Regions from separate parts of the Chryseobacterium sp. C3 genome, predicted to be linked through region 1. Evidence: riboswitches for the same ligand, from Rfam matches in the RefSeq annotation. Region 1 holds a riboswitch; each other region holds the start of a gene.
What was found. Region 1 has a riboswitch for cobalamin ahead of H6W53_RS04930 (TonB-dependent receptor plug domain-containing protein). Riboswitches for the same ligand answer to the same signal wherever they lie in the genome.
Positions count from the first base shown of each region.

Region 2: linked by a shared signal. The riboswitch ahead of metE (5-methyltetrahydropteroyltriglutamate--homocysteine S-methyltransferase) and the one ahead of H6W53_RS04930 (TonB-dependent receptor plug domain-containing protein) in region 1 are both predicted to bind cobalamin.
Region 3: linked by a shared signal. The riboswitch ahead of H6W53_RS09385 (acyl-CoA thioesterase) and the one ahead of H6W53_RS04930 (TonB-dependent receptor plug domain-containing protein) in region 1 are both predicted to bind cobalamin.

Region 1 covers NZ_JACLCU010000002.1:244,080-250,037, reverse strand. The annotation lists gene H6W53_RS04945 (DUF2752 domain-containing protein) at 1-89, opposite strand, end outside; gene namA (NADPH dehydrogenase NamA) at 126-1,178, opposite strand; gene cdd (cytidine deaminase) at 1,278-1,760, shown strand; cobalamin riboswitch at 3,081-3,257, shown strand; gene H6W53_RS04930 (TonB-dependent receptor plug domain-containing protein) at 3,288-5,117, shown strand; gene H6W53_RS04925 (DUF5074 domain-containing protein) at 5,134-5,958, shown strand, end outside.
Region 2 covers NZ_JACLCU010000001.1:514,937-520,894, forward strand. The annotation lists gene H6W53_RS02355 (hypothetical protein) at 1-205, shown strand, start outside; gene H6W53_RS02360 (TIGR01777 family oxidoreductase) at 227-1,129, shown strand; gene H6W53_RS02365 (hypothetical protein) at 1,369-1,947, shown strand; gene H6W53_RS02370 (hypothetical protein) at 1,953-2,519, shown strand; gene H6W53_RS02375 (hypothetical protein) at 2,533-3,297, shown strand; gene H6W53_RS02380 (VOC family protein) at 3,314-3,700, shown strand; cobalamin riboswitch at 3,812-3,997, shown strand; gene metE (5-methyltetrahydropteroyltriglutamate--homocysteine S-methyltransferase) at 4,382-5,958, shown strand, end outside.
Region 3 covers NZ_JACLCU010000003.1:493,847-499,804, reverse strand. The annotation lists gene H6W53_RS09395 (cytochrome P450) at 1-1,245, opposite strand, end outside; gene H6W53_RS09390 (HD domain-containing protein) at 1,548-2,138, shown strand; gene H6W53_RS09385 (acyl-CoA thioesterase) at 2,228-2,611, opposite strand; cobalamin riboswitch at 2,720-2,900, opposite strand; gene H6W53_RS09380 (hypothetical protein) at 2,961-3,761, opposite strand; gene H6W53_RS09375 (helix-turn-helix domain-containing protein) at 3,855-4,817, opposite strand; gene H6W53_RS09370 (hypothetical protein) at 5,047-5,958, shown strand, end outside.

The sequences.
Region 1 (5,958 bases):
ACAATAGCTCTCTGCGTTCCGCACCCAAAACAATCTATTCCAAAGAATTTCTTGATGGGACAAGGCAGCATAAAGTCTTCTATTTTCATTGTAATATATGGTTATGATTCTCAAATATATAAAAATTATTTAGAAATTTTTGCTCTTAAATACTGATGAGGAAAAAAGCAGTCTTCATCCATTTCAAATGAACCCTGAACGGCGATGTAAGGATTTCTTAAACTTTCTCTGGCAATAAAAATTAAATCTGCCTCTCCTTTCTGCAGAATTTCCTCTGCCTGATTGACTCTCGTAATTAATCCTACTGCTCCTGTTTTTGTTTCTGCCTCATTTTTAACCTGCGAAGCAAGTGGAACCTGATAACCATCATGAACCGGAATTTTTACTCCGTGAATATTTCCTCCGCTGGAAACATCAACAAGATCAACCGAATGGTTTTTAAGGATTTTAGCAAGCTCAGCACTGTCTTCTATTTCCCAGCCGTTTTCTGCATATTCTGTTCCGGAAATTCTTACAAATAAGGCAACGTTTTCATTTAATTCTTCATTAACTGCGTCTACGATTTCAACTAAAAACCGTATTCTGTTCTCAAAGCTACCGCCATATTCATCGGTTCTGATATTGGAAAGCGGTGATAAAAACTGATGGATAAGATAACCGTGTGCTGCGTGAATTTCTATGACATCGAAACCTGCATCTACAGATCTTCTTGCTGCCTGTCTGAAATTCTCAACCTGTTCTTTGATTTCCTCGATGGTTAAAACATGTGGAATTCTTTCAGTCGGATGATACGGAATCGGACTTGGTGCAATGGTTTCCCAGCCTTCTTCAATCGGGATCTGTACATTGTTCCATGTAGATCCTTTTCTTCCGGCATGCGCAAGCTGAATTCCTATTTTGGTTTCTGAATTCCGGTGTACAAATTCTACAATTTTCTTTAGTTTTTCTGCCTGTTCGTCGTTCCAGATTCCCATACAGTGGTTGGTAATTCTTCCGCGGGGTTCTACTCCCGTTGCTTCAACGATGATTAATCCTGTTCCGCCCTGCGCTCTGCTTCCGTAATGCACAAAATGGAAATCGTTGGCTAATCCGTTTTCGGAAGAATACATACACATTGGAGACATTACCCAACGGTTTTTCAACTCAACATTTCTGAATCTGATTGGAGTGTATAACATTTTTTGATCTGATTTTTAAAATTTTTAAAGAATGTGATGGTGTTGCCCACCTCATGAAAAAAAGGTAAATTTATCCCCCTTTTTTTAAACCTACAATATATGAAAAAAGAAACTCATATCAGTTACGAATATTTTAACAATAAAGGCGAACTGAACGATATAGAAAAAAAATTATTTGCAAAAGCGAAAGAAGCGCGCGAGAATGCTTATGCTCCCTATTCTCATTTTCTGGTTGGCTGTTCTGTGCTTCTGGAAAACGGAGAAATTTATACCGGGAACAATCAGGAGAATGCAGCATATCCTTCCGGACTTTGCGCTGAGAGAACGGCTTTGTTCTGGATCGGGGCAAATTTTCCGTCCGAAAAAATAAGGAAAATCTTTATTGTGGGCGGACCGAAGGAGTTTTCTGAGAAAAATCCACCGATTCCGCCATGCGGATCGTGCAGACAGAGCATTATTGAATATGAAACGAAGCAGAATGAAAATATTGAGCTTTATTTTTCTAATCTGAATGATGAGGTGGTGAAGGTACATTCTATTAAGGATCTTCTGCCGTTTTATTTTGACGGTACTTTTTTATAGTTAAAACTTGTTTAAACTAATTTCAGAATTAACCGCAAAAGGGACAAAAGATAATATTAAAGTGAATTTCCTGAATAATCAAAGCGCTCAAAAGAATAAAAATCAAAGATTTTTAAAAACTATTGTTTTCTTTTTTATTTATAATAATCAACTTTAAGTAATTGATTGTCCGTTTATTAACCTAAAGCTTCGACAGGCTCAGCTTGACATCGCTAGAAATCAAGCGTTTAGTATTAGAGGTGTCACACTGAGCTTGTCGAAGTGCCTGTTATAAATAATTGATTTTCATATCAGTGCATAGTAATAGGTTGTTTAACGGATATTCAATTAAGTAAAAAATTTAGTAGATCTTTTGTGACTTTTGCGGTTAAATAAAGTTTAAACAGACTTTTAAAATGTTTAAATAATAGTAAATAAGAATTCAAGGTTGGATTTTCGCAAAGGCACAAAGTTGTTTAAGATAGTATGCTTTAAGGCGCAAGGATTTTATCTGCGATAAAATTTTATCAGCATTATAAAAGATAATTTTTGATTTTCTCCTTGCGTCTTAAAAGAATAGAACTTTTATCAAACCTTTCACCTTAGTTTTTTTCAATAAGAATATCTTTATTTTAACAAGTTTAAACAAACTCTTAACTTCTGTTTGGACTTTTATTTAAGGGAAAGTTTTTTAAGAAGGGACTTTCTTTCATCACATAAGTCACATGAGATTTTGAATGATGCGTATTTAAAATAGAAGAACCCATTAGTTTTTGAAAATCTTTGATTTTCTTCCTTAGTGATGCTTATTTTAAAGTAATTAAAAAACTTGTTTATGCTTTTTACCACAAAAGGATGCAAAAGATTTAAACACTTTAGTTTTTTAAGTTTAATCCTTGAAATGGAAAAAAAAGAGCACATAAGTTTAAAAAATCAGAGATTTTTTCTCTTTGCAGACTTTTGAAATACTTCAAATCAATTCAATAAAGTCTTTTGTCTTTTTTGCGGCTAAATTTAAAATGAATTTAAAGAAACTTAAAGTAAGTTTTTAATACATTTTAAATAATTCTGGCTGAAAATAATTATTTATCTTTCAATAGAATCTGAATTGTATAAAAATTTTTATTTTCTGCGGTTTTATTTTCCTAGCCCAGATTGAGCGGCATGTCTGAGCTCTTTTTTGGATTCGGCGACGGCAAAAGCCGCCGCCGAATCCAAAAAAAGCGAGTAGCGAAAGCTGGAAAAAGCTCCTGAAATTGTTTTTCGTATGTAATGCAACAAATCATTGTTTTATTAAAAAGGTACTTAACGGGTATTTTTTTGTCAATAAATTAAAAAAGTTATCTTTGCAAAAATTTTGGTTTCCATTAATTTGGAATGAAAAGGGAATTGGGCGAAAATCCCAAACTGTCCCCGCAACTGTAAATCGCATATAAGATTTCTACGATAAACCACTGTGAAAACGGGAAGGTGTAGAAAGCGAAAGTCAGGAGACCTGCCAAAATGTAATCTTAAAAACATTGCTTTCGGAGGAAAAGTAAAATAGGAATGGCATTAAAAAGATCTTTAGTACTGCTTTTTGCATCATACGGTTGTTTTCTTTACGCGCAGGAGAAAACTATTGACACCGTTTATGTTTTTGACAATCAGATGAATAAGGCAAAACTTTTTCATCCGGTTACTACAATTACTCCCAAAGACATCGAAAAAAATTCCGCTAATCTATCTGAAACGTTACGTTTTCAGTCGCCTGTTTATATTAAGGAAAATGGCCGCGGTGCGGTTTCTTCACCTTCTTTCAGGGGAACAACGGCGCAGCAGACTGCTTTTGTGTGGAATGGGATTAACATCAATTCTGTTCTTTTAGGACAGGGAGATGTTAATAATATCGCGATTTTCGGCTACGATGCGCTTGAAGTGAAAGCTGGCGGCGGAAGTGTGCTTTACGGAAGCGGAGCGATCGGAGGAAGTATTCACCTTAACAATGAGCTGAAATTTAATGAGGGTTTTCATGCAACTTTACATAGTGAAGTGGCTTCTTATGAGACGTTCCAGAATTATTTCAAAACTTCTTTCAGCAATGCGGATTTCAGTTTTAAGGCATCCGGAAATTATTTCATCAGTCAAAATAATTATGAGGTTCCTGAAAAGCAGTATATCAACCGAAACGGTAAATATTTTAACGGTACAGCGAACATTGGCTTCAGTTACAAAATTGCCCGAAATCAGAAAATTTCTTGGCAAAGCCAGTTGTACGACGCGGAACAGAATTATCCGATCTTCACGGAAAACGGCAATCGTACGAAATATGCAGCGCAGACTTTCCGAAGCCTTCTTACCCACGATGTGAATTCGAAATCGATCTCAAACAGTCTGAAAGCGGCTTACACGGAAGAAAATTTCCAGTATTTCGGAGTGTTTGAAGCTCCTAAAACCAGTGGCGGAACGGGAAAAATCCTGATTTTTAAAGATGATTTCAATTATTTCATCACGCCTAAACTGAATGTTAATCTTATCGGGGAGTTTCAGATCAATAAAGGAGAAGGCTATCAACCCGGAATTGAGAATGTAAGAAGAAATATTTATTCTGTTGCAGGATTGTTGAGATATTTCCCTACCCAAAAGCTGAGACTGGAAGCCGGAATCAAGAAGGATTTTATTGAAAATATAGAATCGCCTTTACTCTATTCTTTTTCAGGCAAATGGAAGGTTTCTGACTGGTACAGTTTAGGGACAAGTTTTTCAAAGAATTTCAGGTTTCCTTCTTTTAATGATCTTTACTGGAATCCGGGTGGAAATTTAGATCTGAAATCTGAAACGTCTTTGCAGACTGAAATGAGCCACGAATTGGCGTTCGGAAAATTCATGTTGAGTCTCACGCCTTATTACATGAAAATAGAGGATATGATCCAATGGATTCCCACTTCTATGGGATATTGGTCACCAAGAAACGTAAGAAATGTTGAGTCATATGGTCTTGAGTCTAAAATTGGGTTTCAGCAAAAGTTTTCAAAGGAACATTCTTTAAAAATAAATACGGGATACAGCTATACGAGATCTGTAGATCTTGAGACGAAAAATCAGCTGATGTATGTTCCTCTTCATAAGGTTTTCGGGAATGCAGATTATCAGTACCGATTTATGAATCTGTATGTTCAGGGAATGTTTACGGGTAAGACTTTTACCACTTCTGATGAGAATAACGATTATCTTATAAAACCATATTTCGTCCTGAATGCAGGATTGTCTGCAACTGTTGCCAAAAAGTATACTTTAGGATTGAGGGTAAATAATATTACCGACGAGATCTATGAAACGATGGCTTATTATCCATTACCTAAAAGAAACTACAGTTTTTACATCAACTTAAATTTTTAAAATCAATTATTATATTATGAAATTCAACAGACTTTTTCAGCTTTTACTGGCTTTGATCCTTGTGATTAATGTTTCATGTAGTGATGATGAATATGTAATGCCGTCGCGAGGTGATTATGAAAACGGATATTTTATTGCGAATGAAGGTAACTTCGGAACACCTACAGCGAGTGTTTCTTTTATTTCTAAAGATCTTTCTGTATTGGAAAACGATATTTATAAGAAAAATAACAACGAAAATCTGGGTGATGTTTTGCAGACGATCACATTCAGTGATGACAGGGCTTTTTTGCTTCTGAACAATTCGAATAAAGTACAGGTTGTTAACCGTTATAATTTCAAAAAAACCGGAGAAATTACGGCTCAGTTGGATAACCCGAGATACATGACGATCAGCAACGGAAATCTTTATGTTTCCAACGATAAGTATAACGGAGGAAAATATGTGAATGTTTACAAGCTTTCTGATCTTTCTTTTGTGAAGAAAATTCCTTTCGCTTCCACTTCTACAGCGGAAAGAGTGGTAGAAGCAGGAGGAACAGTATTTGTGCAGAATGCTACTTACAGCTATGGAAGTACGCTTACGAGAATCAATACTTCAACCAATGAGATCATTAATACGGTTGCTGTTCCTAACGGTGAGATCGAAAAAACCATCAGTTACAATAACAATGTGTATGTAATTGCTTCAGGAGCATCTAATTCTTACATTTATGAAATTTCTCCTGCAGGAACGATTACAAAAACTACGACTTTAACTGGTATCGCCAATGCAAGAAATCTTGAAATTGATGGTGGAAAATATTACTTTACTTCTTCGAACAAGATTTATACAATGGAT
Region 2 (5,958 bases), on a different contig from region 1:
CAAAAACTACAGAATTCTGACGGAAGTAAATACCGACGGAAAAACAAAAGTTGCCAAATCCAAGCTCGATGGCTTAGGTTTTGATTTCGATTATTTCACAAATCTGAAAGTTTATAAAAACGGCTCCGAATATAAATTTATTTACGATTACGGCTATAAACTTCTGGAAGATGATTTTGTTCTGATCGTAAAAAATCAGGCATAAAAACTACAAAGATTTTTAAACATGAAAGAAATTGTTCTTATCACAGGTGCAAATGGATTGGTTGCCAAAGAATTATCTAAAAAACTTGAAAGAGATTATACGGTACGTTTTCTTACGCGAAAAAAACAGAACAGCAACGATTTTGAATGGGATATTAAAAAAGCGACGATCGACGAAAAAGCTTTTGAGAATGTTTCGCATATCATTCATCTTGCGGGAGCCAATATTTCGGAGAAAAGATGGACTGATGAAAGAAAAAAAGAACTGATTTCCAGTCGTGTAGATTCTGCAGGTTTGCTTTTAAAAACTCTGCAAAAAAATAATACCAAATTAAAATCCTTCATTTCTGCCTCAGGAATCAATTATTATGGAACCAAAACAACGGAAAGAATTTTTACTGAAAATGATGGTCCGGGAAATGATTTTTTAAGTGAAGTGGTAGTTCTGTGGGAAAAAGCTGCGGATGATTTTAAGGAACAAAATGTTGCTGAAAGAGTCGTGAAAATCCGTACTGCAGTGGTGCTTTCGGAAAAAGACGGCGCTTTAAAAAAAATGCTTCCACCTGTAAAAATGGGCATCGGCTCGCCTATCGGAACCGGAAAACAATATATGCCTTGGATTCATATTAATGATATTTGTTCGATTTACGAATTTGCTTTAAAAAATGCTGAACTGGATGGTGCATTCAATGCGAATTCACCGCAACATACAACGAATGAAAATCTGACAAAAAATATGGCGGAAGTGCTTCACAAGCCTTTATTTATGCCTAATGTTCCCGCTTTTGTGTTGAAACTGATGTTCGGAGAACTTTCTGAGGCTTTGCTGGAAGGTTCGAGAGCTTCATCGGAAAAAATTCAGAAAGCAGGTTTTCAGTTTGAATTTCCAGATCTGAAAAATGCTTTAAAAAATTTATTACAATAAGTCTGTTTAAACTTTTATTTAATCGCAAAAGTCACAAAAGATGAACTAAACTTTTATTTAAAGTTGATCATTACAAATCAAAAAGGGCACAATAGTTTTTAAAAATCTTTGATTTTTATTCTTTTTGAGCATTTTGGTTATTATAGAAATTAGCTTTAACATTGTCTTTTGTGCCTTTTGTGGTTAATTCTTAAATAGTTTAAACAAGTTTAATAGAAAATATCAGAAGTAAAAAAATTATGAAAACTATATTCTCACTAAGTCTTTCTTTGCTGCTGTCCATGAATGTTTTGGGGCAGAAAATTGAAAAGGCAGGACCGAAAGACAAAGCCGTAACCGAACATTTTAAAAACGATTACAAGAAAAAAAATTACAGAAAATTTGCCGGAACCATTGTTTTGAAGGATAATACAGCAAAATTCGACGATAAAACGATTTTCTTTGATCAATCTGATAAAATTACTGAAACGATGCTTAAAGAAGGATTGATTTATCCTCAGCTTTTGACAGAATTTCAGGTGGATAAATTTGAAAACGAAGACAGCGACAGAACGCAGAAAAGATTTGCAAAACTTCAGAAAAATTGGAAAGATTCTTTCGAAGTCAATAATATTAAGTTGAGTGGTGGTTCTGAACTGAGTTTTTTAAGTACCGATGAAAAGATTAAGCGTTTTAAAGTGGTCTGCAAAGATCCGAAGTTTCCGAATCTAATGATCTATTATTTTGAATTGACGGATAAAAATGCTACAAAAAATACTCCTATTGAGGATTTTATTAAAAATTCTAAACTGACACATATTTTCCAGAGAACGGAGTAAGAGTGATGACTAATAACCATAATATCAATGCAAAAGCTTTCTTCAGAAAATATTTTTTGGTAATTATTTTTATTATCATTCTTTTGTTGCAGGATTTTTTTCTCAAACCCTTTGTAAAAGATCTGTATTTAAACGACGATATAAAAAATTTCAAAGAGTTTTCATGGAAATACACAGTTTTTATTTTTACCATTCTTGCCGGAATCATTATTTTCATTTCAAGGAAAAGCATTACGCTTTCGGCTGTGCCTTTAATTTTATTGGGTTTAATGATATTCGGAAGCGGATTTTATTTCGGATTCCATTCTTTGGTGGATAATGCTTTGCTTTTAATCAATTCAAAAACGAAGAATACGGAAATCAATAAAACTTATGAAGTAATTCATGATAAAGAAAAGAAAGTCTTTTGGCTGAATAATGAAAATTCTATTCATGATAAAGAGGATCTTCAAAAAATTAACCGCTATAGAGTTTCAAAAGGTTTAAAATCTATTTTTGATCTTCAGAATAATGACACGGTAAAAGTAACTTTTAATAAAGGATGGTTTGATGTAAATTATCTCGAAAAATAATTACGCTCTGAAAATGTACAATGCGACCAGAAGAAACAGAAATATAGGAACCGAAAATCAAGGTTTCAGTCAAAATAATAAATTGAAAATTTCAACACCTAACGGAACATTAAAGTCTTTTTACGAAAGAATTGGTAAGCATGAAAAAGAATCTAAAATAATAAATGGACACGAATTTTTATTTATCATTGAAGAGCTTCGCGAAAACTGTTATCACTCCTGTTCTGTTTCTGATCTTGAAAAGATAATCGAAAATATTCCTAAAGAAGATTACGGAGATTTAAAGTTTATTGTTTTACGCCAACCGAAAAGAAAGGAGGAAATAATCTCTCCGGTTTGGGGAAGACTTGTTTACAGCTTTGAGTACGAAAACGAATATTTTCCGGCGATAATTTTAGACTCAATAGATTTAAACAAAAAGTTAATATGGTCTAAAAAACAAAGCATCGAAGATCAGAAAGAATTTGAAAGATTAAAAGGAGACGGACATATTTTTACACAAAATAAGAGAAGTTTTGTTTCTCAGTTAAATTTAGAGCCTTCAAGAAATACCCAATTGTACAGAACTTTACTGCATGAATTCGGGCATTATGTTCATTACTTAGAAGTTGTGGAAAGACCTTTTGAAAGTGATGAAGATTATGAGGCAAAAGAAATTCGCGATGATTACTACTCAGCTTTATCTAAAGTTGAAAAAGAAACTTTCGCGCACCAGTATGCTGATCGACTGAAGAAAAAATTAACTGAAGAAAAAATAATTCCTTTTAATAGTCTTTAATAATTTAAAATCAAACATGAAAATAAAAAATATAGATCACCTCGTTTTAACAGTTGCAGACATTGAAAAAACGGTAGATTTTTACACCTCTATTCTTGGGTTTGAAGTCTTAGTTTTTGGAGAAAATAGAAAAGCACTGACTTTTGGAAATCAGAAAATCAATCTTCATCAAAAAGGAAAAGAATTTGAACCGAAAGCTAAGCATCCGACTTGCGGTTCTGCGGATCTTTGTTTTATTTCCGAAACCAACATTCACGAAGTTTTACAGGAACTAAAGGAAAAGAATATTGAGATCATCGAAGGAATTGTTGAAAGAACCGGAGCTTTGGGAAAAATACAATCGGTTTATTTCAGAGATCCGGATTTAAATCTGATTGAGATAAGCAACTACAGTTCATTGTAAAATACATTCTCGAAAAAATCCAAATAATTGTTCATTCAGAATAATTTTCTGAATTACTTAAAAAATAAACAAATAATTCCTACATTTGTTTAGAAAACAGTTCTTTTACATACTTCATCAAACGGAAAAGGTTTTACGTAAAGTAGATTAATAGGGAATCGTGTGAAAATCACGAGCTGTCGCGCAACTGTAAGTAATACTTTAAAGGTTTTTATCCACGTATATCCACTGTGTAAACGGGAAGGATGATAAAAGCTGTTACAAGTCAGGAGACCTGCCTATTCCGAATTGACAATGCTCTCGCGGTTTGGAGTTTTTTGGTCAGACAGATGATACTTTTTTGAACGTAGCAATCTAAATTTTAATTTGATTTTAATTGCAAAGTTTTTAATATTAATTTCTTACTTTAAGAATGAAAAAATATTCGCCAACCATCAATACAGCAGTTGTTTTTTGCATCTGTTTCAGAAGATACGGTTAAAAAATTTTTCATCTTATTGATGAGAAAAAAGCTTTGTGCAAAACGATAAAATTTCAGAGCATTCTCTTATGTAAAGGGAAAATTGCGTCCTTACTGTATCTTTACCTCTCCATTCTATTTCCTTCTGCAAAAGCATTGCGAAGCATCAGAAGAACTTTTATACACATTAATTATTGTTTAATTTAAAAGTTTTAAAGAAAATGCAAACGCACATTCTTGGCTATCCGCGTATTGGTAGCAACCGAGAACTCAAAAAAGCCTGCGAGCAGTATTGGTCGGGCAAAATCACTTTAGACGAATTACTGGACGTCGGGAAAAATATCCGACAAAACAATTGGAAGCTTCAGCAGGAAGCAGGAATTGATCTTATTCCGTGTAATGATTTCTCTTTTTACGATCAGGTTTTGGATATGACGTTAACTTTAGGCGCTATTCCTGAACGTTATGAAGAGATTGCTCTTAAAAAATCTGAAACGGATCTCTATTTTGCCATGGCAAGAGGCTTTCAGAAAGAAGGTCTGGACATTACTGCAATGGAAATGACAAAATGGTTTGATACCAATTATCATTTCATTGTTCCGGAATTCCATAAAAATCAGGAATTTAAGCTGTTCTCCCGTAAAATTATCAACGAATTTTTGGATGCTAAACAAGTGGGAATAAATGCAAAACCGGTGATCATAGGTTTGTTAACCTATATTCTGCTTGGGAAAGAAAAGGAGGAAGGTTTCAATAAGCTGGAGCTGGCTCAGAAAATTCTTCCTGTTTATATTCAGATTCTTAAAGAGCTTGAAACTCACGGAGCAGAATACATCCAGTTTGATGAACCATTTTTAGCATTAGATCTGGATGAAAAATCAAAAGAAACTTACAGTCTGATTTATACCGAAATAAGAAAACAGTTTCCTCATCTGAAAATCATTGTAGCTACTTATTTTGAAGGTTTAAGAGATAATCTTTCTTTTGCTGTTTCTCTTCCTGTAAATGTGCTGCATCTCGATCTGGTTCGTAGTCCGGAACAGTTGGAGGAAGTTTTAAAAGTAATTCCGGAAACATTGCATCTTTCATTAGGTGTAATTGACGGAAGAAATATATGGAAAAATGATTTCGAAAAATCTCTACGCCTCATTAGACAGGCAACAGATAAAATAGGCTTGGAGAGAATTTTAATTGCTCCTTCCTGCTCATTGCTTCACAGCCCTTCTGATCTTGATCTGGAGAACAACGAAAGTGTTTTATCCTCCGAAATTAAACAATGGATGGCTTTTGCTAAACAGAAAGTCTCTGAAACGGTTACCCTGAAAAAATTAGCCGCAGAAAATCCGGATTATTCCACACTCCTGCTTTTAGCTGAAAATAAAAAAGCCATTGAAAGCCGCAAAACATCACCTCTCATTCATAACAGCGAAGTGAAGGATCGTGTAGATGTAACTACCGAGGAAGATGCTAAAAGAAACAAACCTTTCAGCATGCGAAAAATTTCTCAACAGGATATTCTCAACCTTCCTTTATTCCCTACAACTACAATTGGCTCATTTCCACAGACTAAAGAAGTTAGAAACTGGAGGGCAAAATTTAAAAAGGGTGAACTGAATGCCAAACAATACGATGATCTGCTGAAAAAAGAAACTGAAAGAACGATCCGTTGGCAGGAGGAAATAGGAATTGATGTTCTGGTTCACGGAGAGTTTGAAAGAAATGATATGGTAGAATATTTCGGAGAACAATTATCAGGATTTGTGTTTACGCAAAACGGCTGGGTTCAAAGCTACGGAAG
Region 3 (5,958 bases), on a different contig from region 1:
GTAGTTTTTGTAGAATCTACGGACGATAAGAGCCATTTCCATCATGGCAAAGTGTTCTCCTATGCAGAGTCTAGGTCCTGCTCCGAAAGGGTAGTAGGCGAAGTTCTTGGCATTTTCATGATCAAAACGTTCAGGAATAAAAGAATCGGGATCATTCCAATACTTCGGGTTTCTGTGCAGACCCGTAATATAAAGGATTATTAAAGTTCCTTTTTTCCATGAATAGTTTTTAAAACTGTCGTCTTCCATAGCCTGCCGGTCGATTGCCCATGCCGGAGAATGCAGTCTCATTGCTTCTTTAATGATATTTGTGGTGTAAGATTTTTTCATTAAGCTTTCTGTACCAAAAGCATTTTCACCTTCTGCTGCAATTTCAGCTCTTAGTTTTTCTTCGGCTTCAGGATTTTGGCTGATCTCGAAAAAGATAAAGCTTAATGCATTGGCAGTGGTTTCGTGTCCTGCAATGAAAAGAATGAGCATTTCATCAATTAGCTGTTCATCAGACATTGGAAGCTGTGTGTCTTCATAACGTGCCTGAATAAGCATATCCAGCAAATCATTTTTTTCTTCACCTGAGCTTCTTCTTTTATCCAGAACATTTTTAATGATATTTTTCCCTTCATTATTTTTTTTCATTATTTTATCCATTATTCCAAGACTTTTTATCACTTGCGTATACAAAGGTATTCTTACTTCTTTGGCAAAGACTTCCTGAACTTCGGTAATGATTTTTCCCAGCTCTTTCACACTTTCCTCATCAATATCCGAACTGAAAAGTGTTTTCGCAACAATGTTGAAAGCCAGTGTGTGGAAAAAATCATATAAATCAGTTTCCGGCTCCTGAGGAAAATTCTGAAATGCTTTATGAATTTCATTCTCCATAATGCCGATTAAACCGGAGATTTTGATCTTACTGAATCCCGGCTGGATGATGCGTCTCTGTTTCAGCCAGTCTTTTCCGTTATTGGTAAGAAGTCCTTTCCCGAGATATTTTCCTAACACAACCGATTGTATATCAGATTTAGAATAGTTTTTATGGTTTTGTTTTAGAACATATTCAATAAATTCTTTATCCTGAGAAAAGATAAAATCAGTATTTGTTACACTGGCTTTTAGATGGAAAGTGTCTCCGGCAATGTTATGATTTCCGCTGATGACTTTTAAGGGATTATTTACACCATAAAAAAGAGAGTACAGTTTTCTTTTTCCTTTAATTTCTGTAGGATAATTGTAATTTGGAGTCATGTAAAATATTTATAATAAAAGTAATACTAATCTGTGAATTAGAATAGGTTTAAAGCTAAAAGTCTTATTTTTGTATTGCCATTTTACTCGCTTTAATTTTATGCTTTTTAAATTTTAACCATAAAGCAGCCGAAAGATTTATCATAAACTCATTATCAAAATAAATAGTATTCTCATAAGCATAAAAGTCTGGGATCTTTTTAATTGATATTTTTTTAGAAATGTGAATCTTTTAAGTGAAAAATTGTCAAAACTTTTTTTAAGTGATTGAGAAATAAATGGTCTCAAAATAATTATATACAATGAAAATACAAAAAGAAATCGATTTTATTCTGGCTGTTGATGCCCTGAAAAACGTACAAAGAAGAAATTACAATGCAGACGATTCACGAAGAGAAAATACAGCGGAACATTCATGGCAGATTATTATTCTGGCGCAGATCCTTTTCCCATATGCAAAGAACAGAGCAGATATCGATTTATTAAGAGTAATCAGAATGTTGTCTATCCATGATCTGGTAGAAATTGAAGCAGGAGATACTTTCTTATTTGATGAAGCGGCAATGGCAGGAAAATTTGAAAGAGAGAAAGTTTCAGCTCAGAAAATCTTCGGAATTTTAGATGAGCCGCTGCGTTCTGAATTTTTTAATCTTTGGCTGGAATTTGAGGAAGAGCAGACTCCTGATGCAATTTTCGCCTGCGCGATCGACCGCATTATGCCTTTTATTTTAAATTCCCACACTTCAGGAAAGAGCTGGACAGAAGCCGGCGTTACAGAAAAGCAAATCAGAAATATGTTGGAAAATGCCATTGTAAGAGCTTCCGATGAACTGGGAGAGGCTTTTCAATTACTCTTGCTGAAAAATCTGGAAACTGAAAAGGTATTGAAATAGAAAGGTTTCGGCGGGCAAAGCCCGCCGAAACCGCTTTAAAGAACATTGAAAATATTGGATTCCGGCGACCGAAGGTCGCCGGAACCTTTTTATAATATTTGAATTGGCTTCTTGAATTCATCAATCGCTACAAAAGTAAAATCTCCTACGATTGCTCTTTCTCTTTCATACGAATACATCTGTTCCGTGAAAATTTCCACATTTACTTTCATACTCGTTTTTCCGACATGAACCACTTTTCCGATTAGCTCTACAATGGTTCCGGCAGGAATAGACCTTTTAAAATCAATTTTATCGCTGCTTACGGTTACCACGCGTTTTCTTGCAAATCTGGTGGCAGCAATAAAAGCCACTTCATCCATCAGTTGCATGGCTGTACCTCCGAAAAGCGTATCGTAATGATTGGTTGTGTTCGGGAAAACCGCTTTGAAAATTCGGGTTTCAGATGCTTCAATTCTTTCTTCTGTAGTCATATATCATTATTAATTAAAGCGAAATGAAAAATAGAAGAACAATAGAAAAAGCAGAGACAGAAATCTCTGAGTGTCCATTAGATCAACAAACTTCAAATCGCGAAAGTTTTTTGTTATTAAGAAAAAGGCAGGTCTCCTGACTTGTAACATCTTTATTCCCTTCCCATGAATTACACAGTGGATTTTTTTATAAAGACTTTAGTTACTTACAGTTGCGCGACAGTTCGTGATTTTCACACGATTCCCTTTTAATCTGCAGTTAAGCAAAACCAGTTTCCTGAAAAGTCACAGCCTGGAAAAGAGCCCATACTCATGCTTTTCGGGTACAAAAATAATGATAATTAATGAATTATTCGGGAGTTTTATAAATGATCTGGCTTTCAGCTTTTCCCTGTTTGATCGTCCAGATTGTTGTATAGCGGTTTTCACCGGAGCCATTTATCATATAAAGAAAAATATGATCGTTATCAATTGCAGTTACACCCACATTATTGAAATCCATCGTTGGCTGAAACATATTTTTAATAGCATCTCTTACAAAAACAGAACCTCTTCCCGGTTGCTGAACGCGTACAGATTTTATTTCGGTTAAACCTTCAGGCAATTCCTTTCCTACGCCCCAGGCTTTTACTTTGTCAACTTTAGTAATGTTTCCATTGGCGTCTTTTTCCTGTTTCTTAATGTGTGCATAAGAAGGGTAAACGTCAATAATAACCTTTGTTCTTTGGTTTCCGGGAATTTTAGGATTGGTGTCGTCTGTAAAGATCAGAGATTTTCCGTTTTTCGATTTTGAAGGGGTAAATTTTGGTAAATTATCAACAAAAACCACGCGGTTTTTATTTACCATTCCTTCTTTGGTGATGCTGTCGTATCGTACGAAAGGTTTTTCTGTATCCTCTTTTTCAGGATATTTTATCCAGATCCATTCTGTTTCTCCCGGAGCCGGTTTTTCATAAATAAAAACATCTCCTGTTTTCATACGGATCTTATCAACGATTTTTCGGTAATCGTCTTTATGAACACGCACCATGGCATAACCTTCCTCAGCTTTTACAACACCGAAAGGAACTTTATTCTGACCTTTCGCCAATGCAAAAGAAAAAACACTGAAAACTGAAAGATAAAATGCTTTACGTAGAGACATCATCATGAAATTTTTTGACGCTTCAAATATATAAATTAAAATTTGTTTAAACTTTTCAAAGTATAAAAGTAAACTGATTAATTTAAACTTAAAATGCCGTCATGAAACCTTTGTACTGGTTTTCTGTATATATTCACTTGGAGTTACCCCTTCTATTTTTTTAAATACTTTATTAAAAGTTGACTGATTTTTAAATCCTGCTTCAGAGTAGATATGCATCAAAGTCATCGTTTTCAGTTCATCACTATGAAGTTTATTCTTTACGTATACCACACGATGTGTGTTGATGTAATGATTAAAATTATCGAATCCGTTGATTTTTATGGCTTTGGAAATATAATTGTTATTCACTTTAATTGTACTGCTGAGCTCGGAAATCGTTAAATCTGCATTTCTGAATAACTTATTACCAATAACTTCCTGATCTATTTTCTCAAAAATATTTTCTGCAAGTTGCAAATCTTTATCGGCAACAGGAGCAGCAGGCTGAGAAACCTTTTTCTCAATAATTACCTCTTTACTCTTTATATTTTGAATCAGGCTTTTATAATATGTTCCTAAAAATATCTGTATAAGGTTAACAGTAAATATAAAAGCGTCTGTGAGGTTTCCTTTCTTAAGATCATTAAAAGGATACCCGAAATAGTCGTTTCCGGCAAATATGCAGCAAAAACTTATGAGAAAAATAGCATATACCGTGAAGATAACCACTTCTTTTTTCGAAAAAAAGATATTTGCCCAAAAGGGCAGGGCTACAATCCATATTAAACTGCAGACTGAAATATTCCAGAACCTGAATACTATAAACAAGTTGTAAAGAGGCATTACAAGAATGAAAACCTTCACGACTTTAAGAAGATCATAATGATTTCCCAATATGTAAAAAGGAAGGAGTAATGAAAAAAAACCTCCGATGAGGTAGTAAACCATTATCGGATCTTTCATGTAAAATGAAAAAATCAGGATGCATGTAATAAAAGTTACAGCCAGTACATAAATATATCGGTTAGCGAGTTCTCTTTTCAGATCCAGCACTTCAATTTCAGTATTTTTTTTCCCCATAATGTTCTAATATAATAAAATTCAGAAAATCATTTATTAAATACGTTGATTATCAGTTTTTTATATTAGTTGCAATGAAAAGTCATTTATCATTTATCTCTTGTTTTCTACTCAAAAATGTGACTCTATATTTGCAATGTGTTTTTCAGTTAGCAAAATTACAATAAAAATTTAATCTTTAAATATTGATAATATAAATATCTGATAACCCCCTTTAAAAACATATATTATGACGAACAAAAAAAAATTATTTCTTCTCATGGCTGTTTCTGTTTTGGGATTTAAATCTTTCGCTCAGGTTGGTATTAATACCACAAAACCGCAAGGTGTATTCCATGTAGACGGAAAATCTTCTTCTGCCACAACCAATGATCCGGATAACGCACCAACAGCTTTACAGTCTTCCGACGACTTTGTTGTTAAGAGCAATGGAAGTGTAGGTATTGGTACAGTAACTCCAGATGGTTCTGCTATACTGGATATGAATGTGGATCAACTTTCTTCAGGAAGTAAAAAAGGACTTCTTATTCCAAGAATGGCTTTAACATCCAGAACGGATATTACAACAATTCCGAATCCGGCAACAGGATTATTGGTGTATAATTTAGGAACAAATTCAGGATTTAGCTATTCCGGGTATGTTTACTGGAACGGAAGCGAGTGGCGTCTTATGGAAGACACTTCTCCGGTAGGTGCAGTTGCTGTTTTAAACTGTAATGCTGCTGCATTGGATCCATCGCAGTTAATTGATGGAAATACGCCTACTACAATTACTTCAGGAACCGTGATGAAAATTCCATACTCCGGAGCAAACGGCGGTCAGTATAGTGGAATTACATTATATTCAGTAGGAAATCCGGGAGTTACGGCAACCATTACCGGCGGAAAGCTTGAGGTTGGATCCGGTTCTTTAGCATTTGCAGTACAGGGAACTCCTATTGCTTCGCAAACGTCACCGGTGGGAATTACATTTGATCTGACTCCTTTTATTACCGCAAATTCCGGACTTACAGGCTGTAGCTCTGTTACTGTAGGAACTCAGGTGAATGCTGATATTAAAACAGTAGCGGTTATGGATTATATGAAATTTGTAACAGATCCGGACACGGGAGTAAAAGGATTTGTAGTAGAAGCAAAGACA